3 regions of the Cyclobacterium xiamenense genome follow, and region 3 is predicted to be linked to each of the others. Evidence: riboswitches for the same ligand, from Rfam matches in the RefSeq annotation. Region 3 holds a riboswitch; each other region holds the start of a gene.
What was found. A riboswitch is a leader RNA that binds a small molecule or an ion and turns the genes downstream of it on or off. The one in region 3 is predicted to bind S-adenosylmethionine.
Positions count from the first base shown of each region.

Region 1 (6,673 bases), on a different contig from region 3:
TTCGGGCAGAAAGCACAGCAAAACCGAATCCCCGCATCTAAAAAAAACATGCCTTCCTTCAACCTTCGAAATGAGGGGCATTTCCAATAAGCCGTTGTAGAACGCCACCGCTTTATCCAGATTTGGGATGTAAAGGCAGGTTTCTTTGATACGGTTGTACGGAATCATGAGGGGTTGTTTGGCAATTATTGATTATTTTCCAGGTAAAAGGACTGCAGGATGTAATGTAATTGCTCGTATTCAATCAGAAAGGCATCGTGTCCGTAGGCGGATTTGATTTCCCGATAGGTACCCTTGGCTACGTAGCGGGCGATATACCGGGATTCGTCGCAGGTAAACAAGACGTCGGTATCGACACCGATTGAAAGCACCCGGCAGTGGATACGGGCGAGGGCATTGGGGGTACCGCCCCTGCCTCTTCCCAAATCGTGACTATCCATGGCCTTGGAAAGAATCCAGTAAGACAGCGCATTGAAGCGATTGGCAAGCTTTTGCCCCTGGTAACGCAGGTAACTACTTATTTTAAAGTTGTCTGTTTTTTCTTCCGTCTCACTTTGGCTTTGGACAAAGGTTTGCGGGTGCCGGTAACTGAGCATGCCAATCGCCCGAGCTGTTTCCAGGCCCTTTTTTCCAGCGTCTGGATGTTCTTTTCCCCAGGTTTCATCGGATTCGATGGCCATGCGTTGCGTCTCATTAAAACCGATAATCCAGGGAGATGCTTTCGCATTGGACGCGATGATAATGGCATTTTGTAAGCGATTTTGCAGGGAATAGGCCCATTCCAAAGCCACTTGACCACCCAAAGAACCTCCAATCACCGTATTTATTTTTTCCAGGCCGAGATGCAGCCGCAGCCGGTCCAGGGACGCAGCAATGTCTCGGGTGGTCAGGTTTGGGAAATCGTAATAATACGGCTTTCCGGTATCCGGACGGCTACTCAATGGCTGCGTGGATCCATAACAAGATCCGAGATAGTTTGCGCAAATGATGAAATAATTGGCAGGGTCGTAAAACTTGTCTTCTCCTACCAGGCCCGACCACCATTCCTGTGGGTTGGCGTCTCCGGTCAATGCATGCATGATCCAGATCACGTTGTCTTTTTCGGCATTGAGCTGTCCCTGTGTGGTATAACTCAATTGAAACTCAGGCAATATTTCTCCAGACTCCAAGGGGAGTGCTTCCTTGCAATAAAAAATATCTCGGGTCATTTCAATGGTCAAATGCGGCGATTGAAGGTTCATTTGATGAAATTATAGTTTGTCAAAAGCTGCGCTGAGGTCTGCTTTTAGGTCTTCCACATGTTCGATTCCACAAGAAATCCGCAACAGGGTAGGCGTAACACCCGCAGCCAGCTGTTCCTCCTCGGAAAGTTGTTGATGGGTGGTAGCGGAAGGTTGGATTATCAGCGTTTTTGCATCTCCTACGTTCGCCAGGTGGGAGATCAATTCGAGGTTATTGATAAACTCCGATGCTCCTTCTTTTTCACCTTTCAGCTCGAAACTCAACACCCCGCCATAGCCATTGGGGAGGTATTTTTTTGCCTGCTCGTGATAGGCGCTGGAAGCCAATCCGGGATAATTTACCTTTTTCACTTTTGGATGTTGCTCCAGCCATTCTGCCAGGGCCAGTGCATTGTCGACGGTTCGCTGCACCCGTAGAGAAAGCGTTTCCAAGCCTTGCAACAACAAAAAGGAATTAAACGGACTTAGGGCCGGACCGAAATCCCGAAGGCCTTCCACCCGTGCACGGATAGCAAAGGCCACGTTGGGTAGGCCCAGCGGATTATTATCGCCAAAGGTTTCCCAGAAATTAAGCCCGTGATAGCCTTCCGAAGGTTCGGAGAATTGAGGAAATTTACCATTTCCCCAGTTGTAATTGCCACCGTCGACGATGATTCCCCCAATTGAGGTACCGTGCCCGCCTATCCATTTTGTGGCGGAAGAGGTCACAATAGTCGCCCCGTGTTTGATGGGCTGGCAAAGATAGCCGCCCGCACCGAAGGTATTGTCTACCACCAATGGGATATCGTATTTTTTCGCAAGTGAGGCCACGGCTTCAAAATCAGGCACATTGAATTCCGGATTGCCGATGGTTTCTACGTAAATCGCCTTTGTCTTGTCGTTGATTTTTGCTTCCAGATCGGCTGCCTTATCGGATGCAGCAAATCGGGCCTCAATGCCAATTCGTTTGAAGGAAACCTTAAACTGGTTGTACGTTCCGCCATACAGGAAGGGAGACGTGACAAAATTATCCCCAACCGTCAGGAAGTTGTTGAGGGCCAAAAACTGGGCTGCCTGTCCGGAAGCCGTCGCGACCGCTGCCACTCCACCTTCCAATGCAGCCACTCTTTTTTCAAAAACATCCGTGGTCGGATTCATGATCCGGGTGTAGATGTTGCCAAATTCTTTCAGGGCAAATAAATTGGCTCCGTGCTCGGCCGAATTAAACACGTAGGAAGTGGTTTGATAAATGGGAACCGCCCGTGAGTTGGTGGTTGGGTCAGCTTCCTGTCCTGCGTGAATTTGTAATGTTTCGAATCGGTACGTTTTTGACATGATTGTTGTGTTTTAGGTCTATGTTTTTATGAAAATGATAGGATGAATACGCATGAATTGGCACTTAGAAACGCATGCAAACCCGCTCCGTGCCCTGATAGCACGCGTGGAGGAGTTTTTTGATACGTTTGGTGGAAATTTTATCCTTTATGTTTACCGGAAATGGCCTCATTTTGTAGAATTTATATTCCCAGATGGAACCATTCACACCTGGCAGGAATTGGCACCTTGGATTTTCCAGGTTGCCAGAGGGTCTACGAGCCTGTCTCTTACCTCTTCTCTATAAATCCTTTTCACTTTTAAAAAGTTAAAGGATGGAGCAAAATAAGCCCAGAAAGGAGTATTTTCCAATTTATTTGGTGAATTTTTTTCTTTTTTTGAAACAATATCGCAGAAAATCAGTGAGATAATCGGATGAGGCACACACGAGCAATTGGTCTATTTCTACTGGTCGGATTCGTTGTTTTTCCGGACGCCCGGGGGCAAAGGCTCACGAGATTCGCCATGGAAGGACAAACAAGTTGGATTCTCCCGCACTCGGAAGAGTTGGTTCCTATATCCCAAAGCCATCCGCAGGGAATCCGCTTGTCCTACGAAAAACTATCCCTGGAGAAATCCACCTGGGAGAATTGCAATTGTTTTTACCTCTGGGGAGGGGAGTTGGGCTATACAAATTTCAATAATCCGACTGTATTGGGAGATGCGTTTTTCTTTTCTGGTTTTTTTGAACCGGTACTCTGGCGCCGTGCCGACTGGCAGTTACGCCTAAAAGCTACCCTGGGCATGACCTACCTGACGAAGGTTTACGATGTAAATAGCAATCCGAAAAACACCTTTTTTAGTAGTCCGCTTAGCTTTTTGCTTGCAGTAGCTCCGAAAGTATCCTATCAGGTGTCCGAAAACTGGGAGGTTTTCCTATCCGGACACTACAACCATATTTCCAATGGAGGGCAAAGACAGCCCAATCGAGGCATGAATTTTCCGGGCTTTGGTTTAGGGGTCGGGTATTGGTTAGAACAACCTGTCTTCCCTGCGCATAAAAAACCCGTGCTAAGACACCGCCTTTCTTTTCTTTTGGAAAGCTTTGGCACCTTTAGGGACAATCCCGCCGACACTGGTAGGGTACCCGCACTCGGAATTTCTATGGATCTAATCCATACCCTAACGCGTATCAATCAGCTGGGGCTGGGGACCGAACTTTCCTGGGATCAGTCGCTTTCTTCCCGTGCAGAAACCCAGGGTTTTGTTCCGGCTGCCTTTCTTTCGCACCATTGGGTTTTCGGACGGGTAGATTTCAGCCAGCGGATGGGCCTGTACTTGACCGACCCAGCGTTCATCGGCCAAAATCACCGCTTCTTTCAACGTTATGCATTGAGCTACTGGTTTCCAACGGGATTTGTTTTTGGGGTAGATCTGAAGGCCCACGGCCATGTGGCGGAAAACATCGGCTTGCGTTTGGGTTGGCTGTTTTAGCTACAAAAGCTACCAAACAAAAGGTATTCTTGCCGTAAACGTTTTTGAAATTTGATGCAAATTGGATCTTTACTACCTTTCCTTCGTTAGGTGTAAGGGATTTGATAAAAAATCCCATTAATTTTATTTATTCGTTTTAATACACGGTTACTTTCATGAAAATACATTCGATGATTTCTTTTTGGATGCTACTGACAGGAATCTGTCTTGGCTTCCAGCTTATTAGCTTCGGTGAAACGACTTTTCCTAGCGAAAAGGATAGCCTTGAGGCGCCGACAAATTGGTTTTTATTGGATCCGATCGAGGACGGGTTTCTAGGGACGGGAGCTGAAAAAGCCCACGAAAAGTTTTTAGCCGGAAAGCGTGCAAAACGTACCGTGGTAGTGGCGGTTATCGATTCGGGAGTGGATATTGTACACGAGGATCTGAAGGATAAGATTTGGGAAAATCCCGGGGAAATTCCGGGAAATGGCATTGATGACGATGGAAACGGATACATCGATGATGTCCATGGATGGAATTTTATTGGGGGTGCCGATGGCAGCCATGTGGAAGAGGATTCACACGAGTTGACCAGGGAATACAACCGATTGAAAGCCAAATTCGGCGAGATGGCAGTGGAGGATGTGAAAAAAAGAGACCGCGAGGAATTTGCCTACTGGCAGCGGGTCAACGAAAATTTTGAAGAAAGCAAAAAAGAAGCCGAGATGAATTATAATATGTACGGCAATATGCTAAATGGCTTCACAAACATGGCGAGGCTGGTGAAGGAGGAATTCGGGTTGGACGACTTCACGCTCAAAGATCTAAGCGAAATGGAGTCCGAAAAGGAGGAAATCAGCAATGCCTTGGAAATGCTTTCGCAGTTATTTTCGATGATTAATATGCCGGATCCTAGTGTCAATGAGATTTTAGAAGTGCTGGACGGAGCCGTAGAGCATTTTGAAGTGCAGGCCAATTATGCCTACAATACCGATTTTGATCCCCGCGATATTGTCGGAGACGACCCGGAGGATTACAAAGAGAAATATTACGGTAACAACGACCCTACCGGTCCGGATGCTACGCATGGCACCCATGTAGCCGGAATTATAGCGGCCAAACGTGGCAACGATCTGGGAATAGACGGCATTGCAGAGCACGTGCTGATCATGCCGGTCCGTGCAGTTCCCAATGGTGACGAACGGGATAAAGACATTGCAAACGCCATTCGGTATGCCGTGGACAACGGCGCTCATATTATCAATTTGAGTTTTGGAAAATCCTATTCCCCGGGAAAAAAATACGTGGACAAGGCCGTAAAATACGCCCGAAGAAAGGGCGTTCTCTTGATCCATGCGGCCGGGAATAGTTCCAAAGAAATCAATCCCGACAACAACTTCCCCAACCGTTGGTATGGACGAAGGGGTTCCTCTGATGCCTGGCTGGAAGTAGGTGCGTCCGCTGCGATTGATTCGGATAATTTGGCCGCCGATTTCTCTAATTTTAGTAACGAGGGAGTGGATCTATTTGCCCCGGGAGTGGATATTTACTCTACTGTTCCCGGCTCGGAATACGAAACCAACAGCGGTACCAGTATGGCGGCGCCGACGGTTGCCGGTGTTGCTGCCATGGTTTGGGCGTACTACCCGGACTTGAACCCCAAAGATCTTCGGGAAATCCTGATCCAATCCGTCTACAAGCCAACAACGGAGCAGGTGCAGCTCCCGGGACAAGAGGAGCTGATTGGATTTGACACGCTTAGTGCTACTGGAGGCGTAGTAAACGCTTACCAGGCCCTGCAACTGGCGGCACAGCGAAGCAAATACGACTAAAAGTACCGCATTACTTGGAAAACTGCACATGGTATGAACTACCCCATTTACATGGACTACAATGCAACCACGCCCTGCCATCCCGCAGTACTGGAGGAAATGGTGCCCTATTTTACCGAACACTTTGGTAATCCCTCCAGCGGCCAACATCCCTACGGATGGGTAGCGGAGGAGGCTGTGGAAAATGCGCGGGAACAAGTAGCTTCATTGATCGGAGCTTCTGCCGGGGAAATCGTTTTTACCAGTGGCGCCACAGAAGCCATTAATCTGGCCTTGAGGGGAGCAGTGGCCCGGTTGAGGTCCAAGGGAAATCACCTGATTACCTTTGCTACGGAACACAAGGCGGTATTGGACACCCTAAAAACTCTGGAAAGTCAGGGTTGTTCACTAACGATTCTTCCCAGCCAACCGGATGGTTCGGTGTCGTTGGATTTGCTGGAAAGAAGCATCACCTCAGATACCGTTTTGATCGCGGGCATGCTGGCCAATAACGAGACGGGCTACCTGCATCCCATCCGCAAAATGGCCACAGTCGCCCGCGAACGGGGGATCGTATTCTTCACAGATGCGGTGCAGGCAGTGGGCAAGGTGCCGGTTGATGTGCGTGATTTGGGCGTAGACATGCTAGCACTTTCTTCCCACAAAATGTACGGACCCAAAGGGGTAGGGGCATTGTACTTGCGAAAAAACAAGGGAGGTGTCGGTCTGGAACCTCAGATTACCGGAGGAGGGCAGGAAATTGGTCGGCGAAGTGGTACGCTAAACGTGCCCGGCATCGTGGGCCTTGGCAAGGCTTCCGAAATAGCGCAGCAAGGAATGGATGCAGAGTTG
Region 1 is NZ_FNZH01000001.1:699,560-706,232, forward strand. It holds gene BMW71_RS02490 (VOC family protein) at 1-165, opposite strand, end outside; gene BMW71_RS02495 (homoserine O-acetyltransferase family protein) at 186-1,241, opposite strand; gene BMW71_RS02500 (O-acetylhomoserine aminocarboxypropyltransferase/cysteine synthase family protein) at 1,251-2,555, opposite strand; SAM riboswitch class I at 2,735-2,844, opposite strand; gene BMW71_RS02505 (acyloxyacyl hydrolase) at 3,060-4,028, shown strand; gene BMW71_RS02510 (S8 family peptidase) at 4,184-5,842, shown strand; gene BMW71_RS02515 (cysteine desulfurase family protein) at 5,876-6,673, shown strand, end outside.
Region 1: it holds a riboswitch for S-adenosylmethionine, as region 3 does, so the genes downstream of both, BMW71_RS02500 (O-acetylhomoserine aminocarboxypropyltransferase/cysteine synthase family protein) here and BMW71_RS20970 (homocysteine S-methyltransferase family protein) in region 3, are expected to answer to the same signal.

Region 2 (6,673 bases), on a different contig from region 3:
ACTTTTAATAGAAAATTTTAAACAAATACTTTTAATAGAAAATTTTGTTTTAAACTAATTTTTAATTTAAGTACCGAATTAATTAATAATTTAAAATTAAATAGCAGATTATTATTCTGAAATCTTATTTTATAAAATATTTCAAAAATAAATCAGGTTTCGATAGAAAAAAATGAAGGCGAACTGTAAAAATACGATTTAAATAGGCTATTGGTCACTAATGCAAGAGTAAACTAGCTGAGGAAAAGTCAGGGTATATGATTTTTCAATGGGTTCAGGAATCAAAAATTTCAAATAATATATTGGATTTGATTAGCCCTGAAAGCAAGAAGCGGGTCATAGGGTAAAAATATGACAGCAATTATGGGGCAGTTTTAGTGAAATCTGGATTTGAGCCATCTATACTTCCATAACCCATATTGGCTGCTTATAAATGTGTGGAGGTATGCTTTGCCACATTTGGTGGAAAAATCCTGAGTTTTGGAGTAAATGTAGGGAGATGCATTACCCCGGCACCCACATAGGAAGCGGCTACGAGGCTCCGGTCCCCCGTTGTCAGGGTTGCAAACCCTGTTTGTCTGGATTCGAGATGGCAAATGTCGAATAGCACGTTTTCTACTGTTTTATTTTTCCCCCAGCATACCCAGCTCAAAATCCACACGGCGCGCCTTTCTTTTATCATACAAGTCATCAAAAACCTCTTTTCTCAATGCGCTATCGCCGGATTTTTTGTGCCATTGCTCCTCCCCTGCCAGAACAATGCCTGCCTCATGGAAATCCAGCAACTGATCATAAGGTCCTCTGCTTCCCATCAGCTTGACCAGAATGGGTGCCATCTCTATCATGACAAACAAAAAAATAATCATCCAGTTGGCCCAATAAATAGCCGTATTTTTTAAAGTCAAATCCCTGAATGCCTGTAACCGGGCTGCCAACCCATCATACGCATCCAGGGAGACCATTTGGTTTTGAAATTCCTGCTCTTTTAATACATTAATTCTCCTGATTTCCTCCTCTAAATCCTGAATCCTGCCCTCATTCAGCTTTTGGGTATATTGGTAATCCTGCTCTGCCTGATCCAGTTGTTTTTCCTTCTTCTCAGCATTGATACCTATGCCCGCAAGCCCGGTGGTCCCTTCTGTTTTTACGCCAAATCTCTCCTGATCATACTCCACCTGCTTCTGGTTACGAAAATCCTCCTTAGCGGCAATCCCTGCCCTGAGGCTTTCAATTTTGCTTTCCAGTTCATTGATTTCCGGATACCCTGCTGCTATTTTTTTCCTGCTATTTTCGATTGTAGCCAGACGCTGTTCATCCAGTTCTCTGTTGATTTCCTTTTCAAAAATCCGTAGCTCCAATGGTTTGGCAATAACCAGGGCGATCAATAAGGCCAACACCAATCGGGGAAGGGCTTGTTTGAATTCCGGAAGAAATTGATCCTGCTTCTTTAAGGTAGAAACAATATACCGGTCTAAATTGAAAATCATCAAAGCCCAGATCAAAGCAATACCCAAAATCACCCAGAAGGAGGAAAAAACGGTAGACAAGGCATAACTTACAGACAGGCCCGCAAAAATAGCCGTAAACAGGACCGTTGCCCCAATCCCGAGAAACCTGTTTCTACTTGCCGGACACCTCCGCACCAATGGTTGGTAGGCACCGGAACAAACTATCAGGAATTTCTCTACAGTATGCATCAATCGTTTATTCTTTTGGACATTGCCAGTCAAATTGTATACCATAAACGTCCCGATACAAGGCTGGGAAAAATAAAAATGATGCTTTAAATCATATAAAGCATAATAGACTCATTAACAAATATATACCTGTTTCTAACCGAGCCGGAGAAGGAAAAATTCTAACCGGTATATTTTCAAATACGGCTCAGCTTCGCACCTGGATGCACCAAAATTCAAAACTGTACGCTTTTTATGTCCGTTTTTGTGACAGTCATTTTTTTGGCAGGTTTTAATTCTTCGAATTATTATGGTAGTTTAGGCCCGTTAACGATATACCCCATGAAAAATCTACTATTCCTTTCCCTGCTTTTTTTAATCCTTTCACCGGATTCACTCGCTCAAGACCCGGGTCGATTTTCCGATCAGGTTAGCCAGATATCAAAAGATTATCCGGTTTCCGATTACCAATCTTCGGTGGTATTCACGGGAAGTTCTACCATCCGCATGTGGAAAAGTTTGCAGGAGGATTTTCCGAGAGAAAAGATAGTCAACAGTGGATTCGGAGGCTCGCAGGCAAGTGATTTACTGCATTATCTGGATGAATTGGTGGTGGATTATGCGCCCAAAAAGGTATTTATATACGAAGGAGATAATGACCTGGCTGCCGGGAAAACGATCGAAGAAATCGTAGAAACCTATAACCTGATCGTCAGCCAAATACACTTGGCGTATCCGCAAACCGAAATCATTTTGATCAGTCCCAAGCCCAGCCTGGCCAGATGGGAATTGGCCGATCAGTACCGGGAACTCAATGCCAGGCTGAAAAAATACGCCAGAGGAAAGAAGAAGGTGTCCTATGCTGATCTATGGAATCCCATGCTTACTTCCAATAATACACCCATGGAGGATATTTTTCTGGAGGACAACCTCCACATGAACGCCAAAGGGTATGCCATCTGGGCAAAGCAGATCAAGAAATTTTTGTAGAAAACGTGTTGCGGCACCTTCCCCGTGGATTCGAGTACGAACAGGGCCAAAAATTCTATCATTTCGTATAAGAACCCACCGGTCGTCAGACAGAAAATCGGGACCAATTACTGCTAGCCGGGAAACCTCCGGACGCTCCATGGAAAAAAAACCGCCGGTCAACGGCACATGCTTTTATTGTTGGAAAAGACCGGGTTTCCAACCGCAGCTACCCGCTACCCTATACCATTTTTCCTATCCCCTTTTGCAAACCATTCGGAAAGCTATTTTCGTACCCAGTGTTTTCTTATCAAATGCCACGCGAAGGTTTTTTTACTCAGTAGTCTATTTCTATATTTGCAGGTAACGTAACATTAAATTAACATTAAGTTAATTTATTGGTAATATTAGCTATTAATTACAGGTAGTGTTACCTGCTCTGGTCTCCGGTGCGCGGTTATTCCACAAGCGCCTGTGTACGTAATCAATTGCATGTATGCTATTAAAAAAGACTTTGCTATTTTTTTTGCTAGGATGGGCGATGGGTGAAAGCATGGGATTTCAGGACCCAGTCAAACCACCGCCAGCCGTCAGTACCCGCTATGGTTCTAAGGGTTTCCAGTTTAGTACGGATGACGGCCTGTACCGCTTGCAATTGGCAGGTAGGTTGCAGTTCCGGTTTGCGACGCCGGCCGATCAGGATCCGATTACCTACGATGATTTCTTTGAACAAGATCAAAACCTGTTCAAAATCAACCGGGCCCGATTGAAAGTGGGGGGACATGCCCACAAACCCTGGTTAACCTATTATTTTGAATACGAACTTTCCGCATCCCGGATCCTGGATTTCCGGGTGATGGTAGCGAAATGGCCCTGGCTCAGTTTCAAGATTGGCCAGTGGAAGTCCGAGTACTCCAGGGAGCGGGTGATATCGAGCGGCAGGCAACAGCTGATGGAGCGGTCCATCATAAATCGGCCCTTTACGTTGGACCGCCAACAAGGGGCTTCCGTTTACGGCAGGTGGGACGGTGGAGGCCTCGCTGACTTCAACTACCATTTTCTGGTGCTGACGGGTACGGGCATTGGGGCCCGCACAAATGACGATAACCACTTGATGTATTCCGGAAGGCTACAATGGAATGTATTGGGGGAGGGCGTAGACATGTCCGGATCTGCCTTGAACTACCACCAAAAGCCCACTGCATCCATCGCGTGGGCAGGTACGACCAACACCAGTCCATACACGCGGTATTCTTCCCAGGGAGGCGGACAATTGACCGGTTTTGAAAACGGAACAGCCGGGCAATACGCCATGGACCAATACCTGGTAGAGACCACGCTAATGTACCGGGCGTTTAGCTGGCACAGCGAATATCACCGGAAAAACATCTTCGATACCAATAACGACCGGCTATCCCGTCTTCAAGGCTGGTTTGTGCAGGCTGGAATCCTGCTAAATGCGGCTGCTTCGGAGAATTCGGCTCCCAAATTGGAACTGGCAGGCAGGTACGCCCTGTTCCGTCCTGAGATGCGGCTACAGGAAAACAACGAGGAAGAGTATTCCCTGGCTTTCAATTGCTTTTTTAACGATCACCTAAACAAACTAACCGTGGATCTGACCCATTTTGATTTTGAAGAGAAATCTGTCAATCGTGAAGCTTCCGGCTGGCGCTTCCGCGTTCAATATGATTTTTCATTTTAAGCTGTCAAATCCGGCAGTGGATTTGGATATGCCACATCCCCTCTGTTTATTTGCAACTGATTCAGGAAACTGATTTATAAAGAAGGGGGGAGAGAACAGGCTCTGTGATCCTCTGGCAACCTTCCAACGCATGGAAAGGTGCCAAAACCTGACCCGATAGGGACCGATAAATTAGATAACATGATAACAGAAACATCTCCACTCCCTTTTCCAATCGCATTCGTTACGGCAGCTATTTTTTGCCCGATTGGTGTTAACCTTTCCTACCACTTATTGAAATCACGTATTCATGGCTTATAAAAATTTTGAAACCCAAGCGGTGCGCATAGCCGCTTCCAGCTCAGACCAACGGGAGCACTCTGCCCCCATCTACCTGAGTTCCAGTTTTGTGTTTGATTCCGCAGAACAAGCGAGGCAACTTTTTGCCGATGAACTACCGGGAAATATCTACTCGCGCTACGCAAACCCAAATACCAGCGATCTGATTGAAAAAGTCTGTGCAGCGGAAGGTACCGAATCCGGGGTCACCACCGCCTCCGGCATGGCCGCAATGTTTGGTAGCATGGCCTCCCTCCTACATCAGGGCGATCACATACTTGCCTCCCGCTCCCTGTTTGGCAGCACGCACCAGTTATTGACCCGGATTTTTCCCCGATGGGGAATCACTCATTCTTATGGAGATATTTCAGACATCGTTAACTGGGAAAAGCTTCTACAACCGAATACAAAAATGATTTTTATTGAGACTCCGTCTAATCCGGGACTGGAAATCATCGATTTGGAATACATTGCCAATTTTGCCAATGCGCACAACCTTATTTTAGTTGTAGACAATTGTTTTGCTACTCCCTATTTGCAGCAACCCGCCCGCTGGGGAGCACACATTGTGACACACAGTGCTACCAAATTCATTGACGGGCAAGGAAGGGTATTGGGTGGCCTTATACTGGGGAAAAAAGACCTGATCGATGAGGTGCAGTTTTTTATGCGGCACACCGGGCCTTCGCTTTCTCCATTCAACGCCTGGGTATTGGCAAAAAGCATGGAAACGCTAGCGGTACGTATGGACCGGCATTGCGAAAATGCATTTGCTGTCGCCAGCTATTTTGAAGGGAATACAGAAGTGGAACGAGTCCGATACCCCTTTTTACCCTCCCATCCGCAATACCAGCTCGCAAAAAAGCAAATGCGGCACGGCGGAGGCATCATCACCCTGACATTAACAGGAGGGTTGACCAGGGCAAAAAAGTTTATCGATGAACTGAAAATGATCAGTGTTACTGCCAATTTGGGAGATAGCAGAAGCATTATTACCCACCCGGCATCTACCACCCACAGTAAATTGACAGAGGAAGAGCGAGAACGGGTAGGCATACTCAATGGTTTGGTCCGGTTATCCGTAGGACTAGAGCACGTAGACGATATCATTCAGGACATCGAACAGGCGCTCGGAAAATCAAAAAACTGATGGTTGATAGCCACTACTTGTACCCCCCCACCCAGACAAGGGCTAATTGCAGCAAATCGGTTTAGGAGAGAATACCTTTCTTAGGAAAGAATTCCTTTCACTAATTTTCCGTGTACATCCGTCAGGCGGTACCGCCTTCCCTGGTGTTTAAACGTGAGTTTTTCGTGATCTACACCCAACAAGTGTAGCAGCGTGGCTTGGAAGTCGTGCACGTGCACCGGATCCCGGACCACATTGTATCCCAATTCATCGGTCTCTCCGTAGGAAATACCCTTCTTTACACCTGCCCCAGCCATCCACATCGTAAAACAGTTGGGATGGTGGTCTCTACCGTAATTTTCCGGAGTCAATCTTCCCTGAGAATAACTGGTACGCCCAAACTCTCCTCCCCATATCACCAGGGTATCTTCCAGCATGCCCCGCTGTTTCAAATCCCGGATCAGGGCGGCCGTCGGTCGGTCCATGCTTTGGGACATGGTCTGAATGTCCTTGGGAAGGTTTCCGTGCTGATCCCAGCCCTTGTGATACAGCTGAATAAATTTCACATCTTTTTCGGCCAATTTCCGCGCCAGCAGGCAATTGGCAGCATAAGTACCCGGCTGCAATACTTCCGGACCGTACATGTCGGTAATGTGCTGCGGTTCGTCGGCAATGTTCATCGTTTCAGGCACAGATGTTTGCATGCGGTAAGCCATTTCGTATTGGGCGATCTTGGCATTTATTTCCTGATCCTGCGACTGGGCATATTCCAGATCATACAGTTTTTTCAGGTGGTCCAGGTAGTTTCTCCTGTCCCTGCCGGAAATACCGGGGGGGTCATTTAGGTACAGCACCGGATCCTTGCCTGATCGAAACTGC
Region 2 is NZ_FNZH01000015.1:36,987-43,659, reverse strand. It holds gene BMW71_RS22790 (DUF4407 domain-containing protein) at 624-1,697, opposite strand; gene BMW71_RS22785 (SGNH/GDSL hydrolase family protein) at 2,019-2,666, shown strand; gene BMW71_RS22780 (porin) at 3,142-4,347, shown strand; SAM riboswitch class I at 4,419-4,520, shown strand; gene BMW71_RS22775 (trans-sulfuration enzyme family protein) at 4,637-5,815, shown strand; gene BMW71_RS22770 (DUF1501 domain-containing protein) at 5,896-6,673, opposite strand, start outside.
Region 2: it holds a riboswitch for S-adenosylmethionine, as region 3 does, so the genes downstream of both, BMW71_RS22775 (trans-sulfuration enzyme family protein) here and BMW71_RS20970 (homocysteine S-methyltransferase family protein) in region 3, are expected to answer to the same signal.

Region 3 (6,673 bases):
TCTGGATTTTAACAAGATTGATTCGGGAAAATTGATTCTGGAAAAAGTACCCTTCGAACCAAAAAACCTGATCAATCGAATCATCCATTCCTATTCCTATCAAATCCGGGATAAATCCCTGGAAATTATCTACGAGCCGGATTTTGACCTGCCCGAACTCCTCATCGGCGATCCGGTGCGAATTGCGCAGATACTCAATAACCTGATCAGCAATGCCATCAAATTTACGGACAGGGGTTATATCAAAATCAGCCTGGACCGAATCAAGCAGCAGGATAATTGGGTAACCATCCGCTTTACGGTCAAAGATACGGGTATTGGCATTGCCAAAAACAAAGTCAAAACCATTTTTGATGCCTTTACGCAGGCGAGTACCGACACGACTCGAAAATACGGGGGTACTGGCCTGGGACTGGCTATTGTCAAAAAGCTTACCAAACTCTTCGGTACACAAATCCGCCTCGAATCCAAACTGGGAGAAGGCTCCACGTTCTGGTTTGACGTTGCATTTGAAATCCAGGACGCAGGTACACAATTGAAGGCAAAGGATGAAGTAGACTCCGACAGAAAGCTGGAGCATAAAAAAATTCTGGTAGCAGAAGACAACCAGGTCAATCAAATTCTATTAAAAAAGTACCTGTCCAAGTGGGGAGTGGGGGAAATTTGTTTTGCGGCCAACGGAAAAATTGCCTTGGATCATTTTTTCAAAACCGATTTCGACATGGTCCTGCTGGATTTGCAAATGCCGGAAATGGACGGCTTCGAGGTGGCAAAAATCATTCGTAAACTGGACTTGCTGTCTAAAAGAAATGTCCCGATTATAGCGCTGACAGCATCCTCATTACTGGAAGTAAAGGATCAGCTGGAGGCTTCGGGCATGGACGATTATATTTCCAAACCCTTCACCCCGGAAAACCTTTACGGGAAAATTATTAAATACCTCTAATCGCCCTTCGCCTTAATGGTTGGATGGTATGGTTTTTCATCCTGTAAAATCCTACCTTTGCATCTTTCATCCGTGCTATGAGAGGAATAATAGGTGCTTTGCTTTGCTACTTTTTCGTGTTTGGAAGTCTTCGCGCTCAGGGTAATCTGACGGAGCGTTCCACGCTGTATTTTCTGGTAGGCAGTTCGGGATCTACCATCCGGGACTTTAATGAGATGCTTGCAGAAAAAGGCATTACCCCACTCAGAGGGGGTTACCGAACCATCGGAATTGGCTACCAATACCGACTCACGGACTTTATCCTGGGTTTTGAGCTCCTGCAAAACAATGGATCCAATTCCTATTTTCGGGAGTACCGCACGGACCACCGCACCACCCGGTTTTACCTGAATGTGGGCTATTCACTGACACAAGAGGGAAGGTTTCAGTTGATTCACTACATGTCCCTGGGATCGGGTTACCTCAACTTTCAAATGCTCCGGGACGAACGCCGGGTGGATGACCTGAATGCCTTTCTGGAGCAACCCGCACAGGGCTTTCTGATACGGAAGCACGATATCCAACGGGGCAGTGGAAATTTAGGCGGGTTCCTCACAGAGATTGGCTTCCAGTTTGGGTACGATATTCCCTTGCCAGGCCTGGAGGAAAACATGGGATTAATGGGCAAGTTTGGGTATTCTTTTTCCCCGTTTGCAGGCGCCTGGAATCTCAACGGCATTACCTTTGACAACCTGCAAAGTGGGGCCTTCCTTCGCCTCGGAGCCGCGCTCTCCATGCCGGATCAAAATCTCTTTTTCCCCGATGCAGGGATCGGGGTGCATTTTTTTTACGGAAGAAATTTCCGGAGTCCGGATCGCTTAAATTCCTATTTCGTGGAAAACGGATGGAATCCCCTGGAACAGGCGCCGTATAATTTGGGTATTAAAATCATGGGTGAGAACAGAAGCCGCATGTACGGAGTGGACGTGTTTAATCTGGGTACTAGTGGAGAGGCAGGGCCCACCCATCGCCACACCCTGAATAGTGTGCGGGTTTATGGGAACTACGGGTACCAATTGTTTAAGCGGCGAAACCTGGAACTCGGCGCAACGCTGGGTTTGGGCTACGGCAACTTGCGCTACAGCCTGGAGCACACCGCCAAACCCGATTTCCCCCTTTTGTTTGAAGAACCGGATTTTGACGGCTACCTGCGAAGCAGTGGGCTCATGAGTAAATCAGAAGTGGCGGTTTCATACGCCCTTCCGGTATTTAACAACACCTTTCGCCTGGTGTATTCCGCCCATGTCGGATACGAAGTTCCCCTAAGCAGGTATCGTTTGGGGGAGCTAACCATGGCAAACTACATGTCGGGTCCCTACGTGCAACTGGGTTTCGGCCTGCGTCCCTAGCCGGACTACCGTTTATCCGCTCAGGTCTCTTATTTTGATTCAAAGTTTTTTGGAAAAAAGGGGTTTTTTTTCCTTAAATCCTGTTACTTTTGGCATTGCTTATCGAGAAAGACGGAGGGTAGGGCCCTATGATGTCTTAGCAACCTGATGTGACAAGGTGCTAATTCCCGTTCCGGACATGCCGGATAAAGATGAGCCGAAAAAGGTAGAGATTCCATTCTAGTTTTAGCCCGGTTCATGCTCGTATAAGTTTTTTATAAAATTACGACAACATGCCAAACAGAACCGAAGTATTGCTTCAGCAGCTGAAAAAAAGAATATTGATTTTGGATGGGGCCATGGGTACCATGATACAGCGGTATGCCCTGCAGGAAGACGATTTTAGAAACGAGGCTCTCTATGGAGTGAAGAAGTCCCTGAAGGGAAACAACGACCTGCTCTCACTCACCCGGCCGGAAATCATCAAAGAGATCCATCAAGCCTATTTTGATGCGGGTGCGGATATTGTCGAAACAAATACCTTTAGCAGCACATCCATTGCCCAGGAAGACTACGGCCTTGCCGACCTGGCTTACCAACTCAATGCGGAATCGGCCCGACTGGCGCGCGAGGTGGCCGATGCCTGTACCGCAAAAAATCCAAAAAAGCCCCGATTTGTAGCGGGTGCCATCGGTCCTACCAACCGTACGGCTTCCCTTTCGCCCGATGTAAACGACCCAGGCTACCGGGCAATTAATTTTGACCAACTGGTGGAAGCCTACAGCGAGCAGGTGGAAGGATTGCTGGATGGAGGCGTTGATATGCTGTTGATCGAAACCATCTTCGACACCCTAAATGCCAAAGCAGCCCTCTTCGCAATACAAGAGGTATACGAAAAAAGAGGGATTCCCCTGGATCCGCAGGATGGCGGAATTCCCATCATGGTATCCGGAACCATCACGGATGCCTCGGGCAGGACCCTTTCCGGCCAGACTACCGAAGCCTTTTTGATTTCACTCTCCCATGTGCCCCTGCTAAGTATCGGGCTAAATTGTGCGCTGGGAGCCAAAGAGTTGCGCCCTTACCTGAAGGTTTTGGCCGAAAATGCACCCTATTACGTAAGCGTCTATCCCAATGCCGGACTTCCCAACGAGTTTGGAAAATACGATCAAGGGCCCGGTGAAATGAACGATCAATTGACGGATTTTCTTAAGGAAGGCTGGATCAATATTCTGGGTGGCTGCTGCGGCACCACACCGGAACACATTGCCGCCATTTCCAATACTGCCTCTAAATTTTCGCCAAGACCACTGAAGGTAGCTACCCAAGAAAAATAACCCCATGAACGATTTTACGAAAATACCCACATTGAAACTTTCCGGTTTGGAACCCTTGGTTTTTGGCCCCACCATCAATTTTGTAAATATTGGGGAAAGGACCAATGTGACCGGTTCCAAGAAATTTGCCAGGCTGATTTTAAACGGGAAGTACGACGAAGCCCTGGAAGTTGCCCTGGATCAGGTACGGGGAGGAGCGCAGATTCTGGATGTATGCATGGACGAAGCCATGCTGGACGGGGAAGCGGCCATGGTGAAATTCCTGAACCTGATCGCCTCCGAACCCGAAATTAGCCGCATACCCGTGATGGTCGATAGCTCCAAGTGGAAGATCATTCTGGCCGGCCTCAAATGCATTCAGGGAAAAGGTATCGTCAATTCCATCAGTTTGAAAAATGGAGAGGAGGAGTTTATCCAACAGGCCCGGACCATCAAGAAGTTTGGTGCAGCTGTGGTCGTGATGGCATTTGATGAAAAAGGCCAGGCCGATAGCTACGAACGAAGGATTCAGATTTGCGAGCGTAGCTACAACCTACTTACCCAAACCGTTAAATTCAACCCCCAGGACATCATTTTTGATCCGAATATATTTCCGGTGGCAACCGGAATGGACGAACACAAAAACAACGCCATTGATTTTTTCCGGGCCACCCGATGGATCAAAGACCATCTTCCGGGAGCAAAAGTCAGTGGAGGAGTGAGTAACGTTTCCTTTTCCTTCCGGGGAAACAACCCCGTACGGGAGGCCATGCATGCGGTATTTCTGTACCATGCCATTAAAAACGGAATGGACATGGGCATCGTGAATCCCTCCCTGCTGGAAATATACGACGACATTCCAAAAGACCTGCTGCAACACGTGGAAGACGTGATTTGGAATCGCCGGGAAGATGCTACCGAACGGTTGCTTGACTTTGCGGAGACGGTGAAATCCCAGGGAAAAAAAAGTAAGACAGACGAGGCATGGAGAAGTCAGCCTGTGCAAAAACGCATCCAACATGCCTTGGTAAAAGGGATATTGGATCACATTGTGGAAGATACCGAAGAAGCCCGTCTGGACCTACAGGATCCGCTCAAGGTAATCGAAGGTCCGCTGATGGACGGGATGAATGTGGTAGGAGACCTTTTCGGGGAAGGAAAGATGTTTTTGCCCCAGGTGGTAAAAAGTGCCCGGGTGATGAAAAAGGCAGTGGCCTACCTGGAGCCGTTCATGCCCCTGCCGGAAGAAGCCAAAGAGGGCGAGCCGGAAACCGATAACATTAACCGGATTCTGCTCGCCACGGTAAAAGGAGACGTGCACGATATCGGCAAAAATATCGTGGGAGTCGTGCTGGCATGCAACAGCTACAAGATCATTGACCTGGGCGTGATGGTGGAAACCGAAAAAATTATCGACGAGGCAGTCGCTCAAAAAGTGGATATCATTGGACTAAGTGGGCTGATTACCCCTTCTCTGGACGAGATGGTAAACGTCGCAGCCGAGATGGAACGGCGGGGGCTTACCATTCCCTTGCTGATAGGAGGGGCGACTACCTCGCGCATCCATACAGCCGTGAAAATAGATCCGGTGTATAGCGGCACTGTGGTGCACGTGGCCGATGCCTCCAAATCCGTTCCTGTGGCGGGAGAAGCCATCAACAAAGATACGCGGGAGAAATACCGGAAGGAAATGAAAGCGCTGTACAACCGCCTGCGTGACGAACACGAGGCCAAACAACAGGTCAAACAGCTCGTTACATACAAGGAAGCAAAAACCAATCCCGTTCCACTGGACTGGTCCCACTACCAGCCCTTCGTGCCAAAAAAAACCGGTTTGCATGTGCTGGATAGGTTGAACCTGGGCACCATTCGCGGGTACATCGACTGGACTCCGTTTTTTAGCACCTGGATGCTGGCCGGTAAGTTTCCAAAAATCCTCAAAGATCCTGTAGTAGGCAAAGAGGCACTCAAACTCTACAACGATGCCAACAACATGCTAGACCGCATTGTCAACGAGGGTTGGCTCAAAGCAAAGGCCGTTTTGGGGCTTTTTCCCGTGCACCGCTCGGGAGATGATTTGATCATCGACCCCGAGTTCACTCCTGGAAAACAGTACGTGTTTCACTTCCTCCGGCAGCAGGGAAGGAAAGGAAAAGGGGTACCTAACCGGAGTTTGGTGGATTACATTCATCCGAAGCAACAGGATTATTTTGGGGGATTTGCGGTGACTGCTGGCCTGGGGATCGAGGAGAGATTAAAAGTCTTTCAGGAAAATGGAGACGATTACAACGACATTATGCTGAAAGCCATGGCAGACCGGCTTGCCGAAGCGGCTGCAGAATACCTGCACGAACGGGTACGAAAAGAATTCTGGGGCTACGACCCGGAAGAATCCCTGGACAACGAGGGCCTGATTCGCGAATCCTATCAAGGCATCCGTCCGGCACCGGGATATCCTGCCTGCCCCGAGCACTCGGAAAAACGAACCCTTTTTGACCTGTTGGACGTGGAAAACCGGATAGGGATCACACTCACGGATAGCTTTGCGATGTACCCTACCTCCTCCGTTAGCGGTTTTTATTTTGGACATCCGGAGAGCAAGTACTTTGGATTGGGAAAAATCGGCGAAGATCAGGTCGAAGATTATGCCCGACGCAAAGGGGTTTCCAAAGCCCAGGCCGAACGTTGGTTGTCTCCCAACCTTTCTTATTCTCCGCAGTTATCCTACGAGGGATAGCTCCATATAGCCGCCCATTACGTAAAACGAATGAAAGTAACCGAATACATACAAGCAGCAAAGAAGACGTTGTTTTCTTTTGAAATTCTACCTCCCCTTAAAGGGCAAAGTCTCAGCCACCTATTGGAAGGCATCGCCCCGCTCATGGAGTTCAAACCTCCCTTTATCGATGTTACCTATCATCGGGAGGAGTACGTGTATAAAAAGCATGCCAACGGCTTGCTGGAAAAAGTCAGCACCCGCAAACGACCCGGCACGGTGGGCATCTGTGCGGCGATCATGAACCGGTTTCACATAGATGCCGTTC
Region 3 is NZ_FNZH01000010.1:124,462-131,134, reverse strand. It holds gene BMW71_RS20980 (PAS domain S-box protein) at 1-946, shown strand, start outside; gene BMW71_RS20975 (hypothetical protein) at 1,024-2,334, shown strand; SAM riboswitch class I at 2,431-2,532, shown strand; gene BMW71_RS20970 (homocysteine S-methyltransferase family protein) at 2,607-3,650, shown strand; gene metH (methionine synthase) at 3,655-6,366, shown strand; gene metF (methylenetetrahydrofolate reductase [NAD(P)H]) at 6,397-6,673, shown strand, end outside.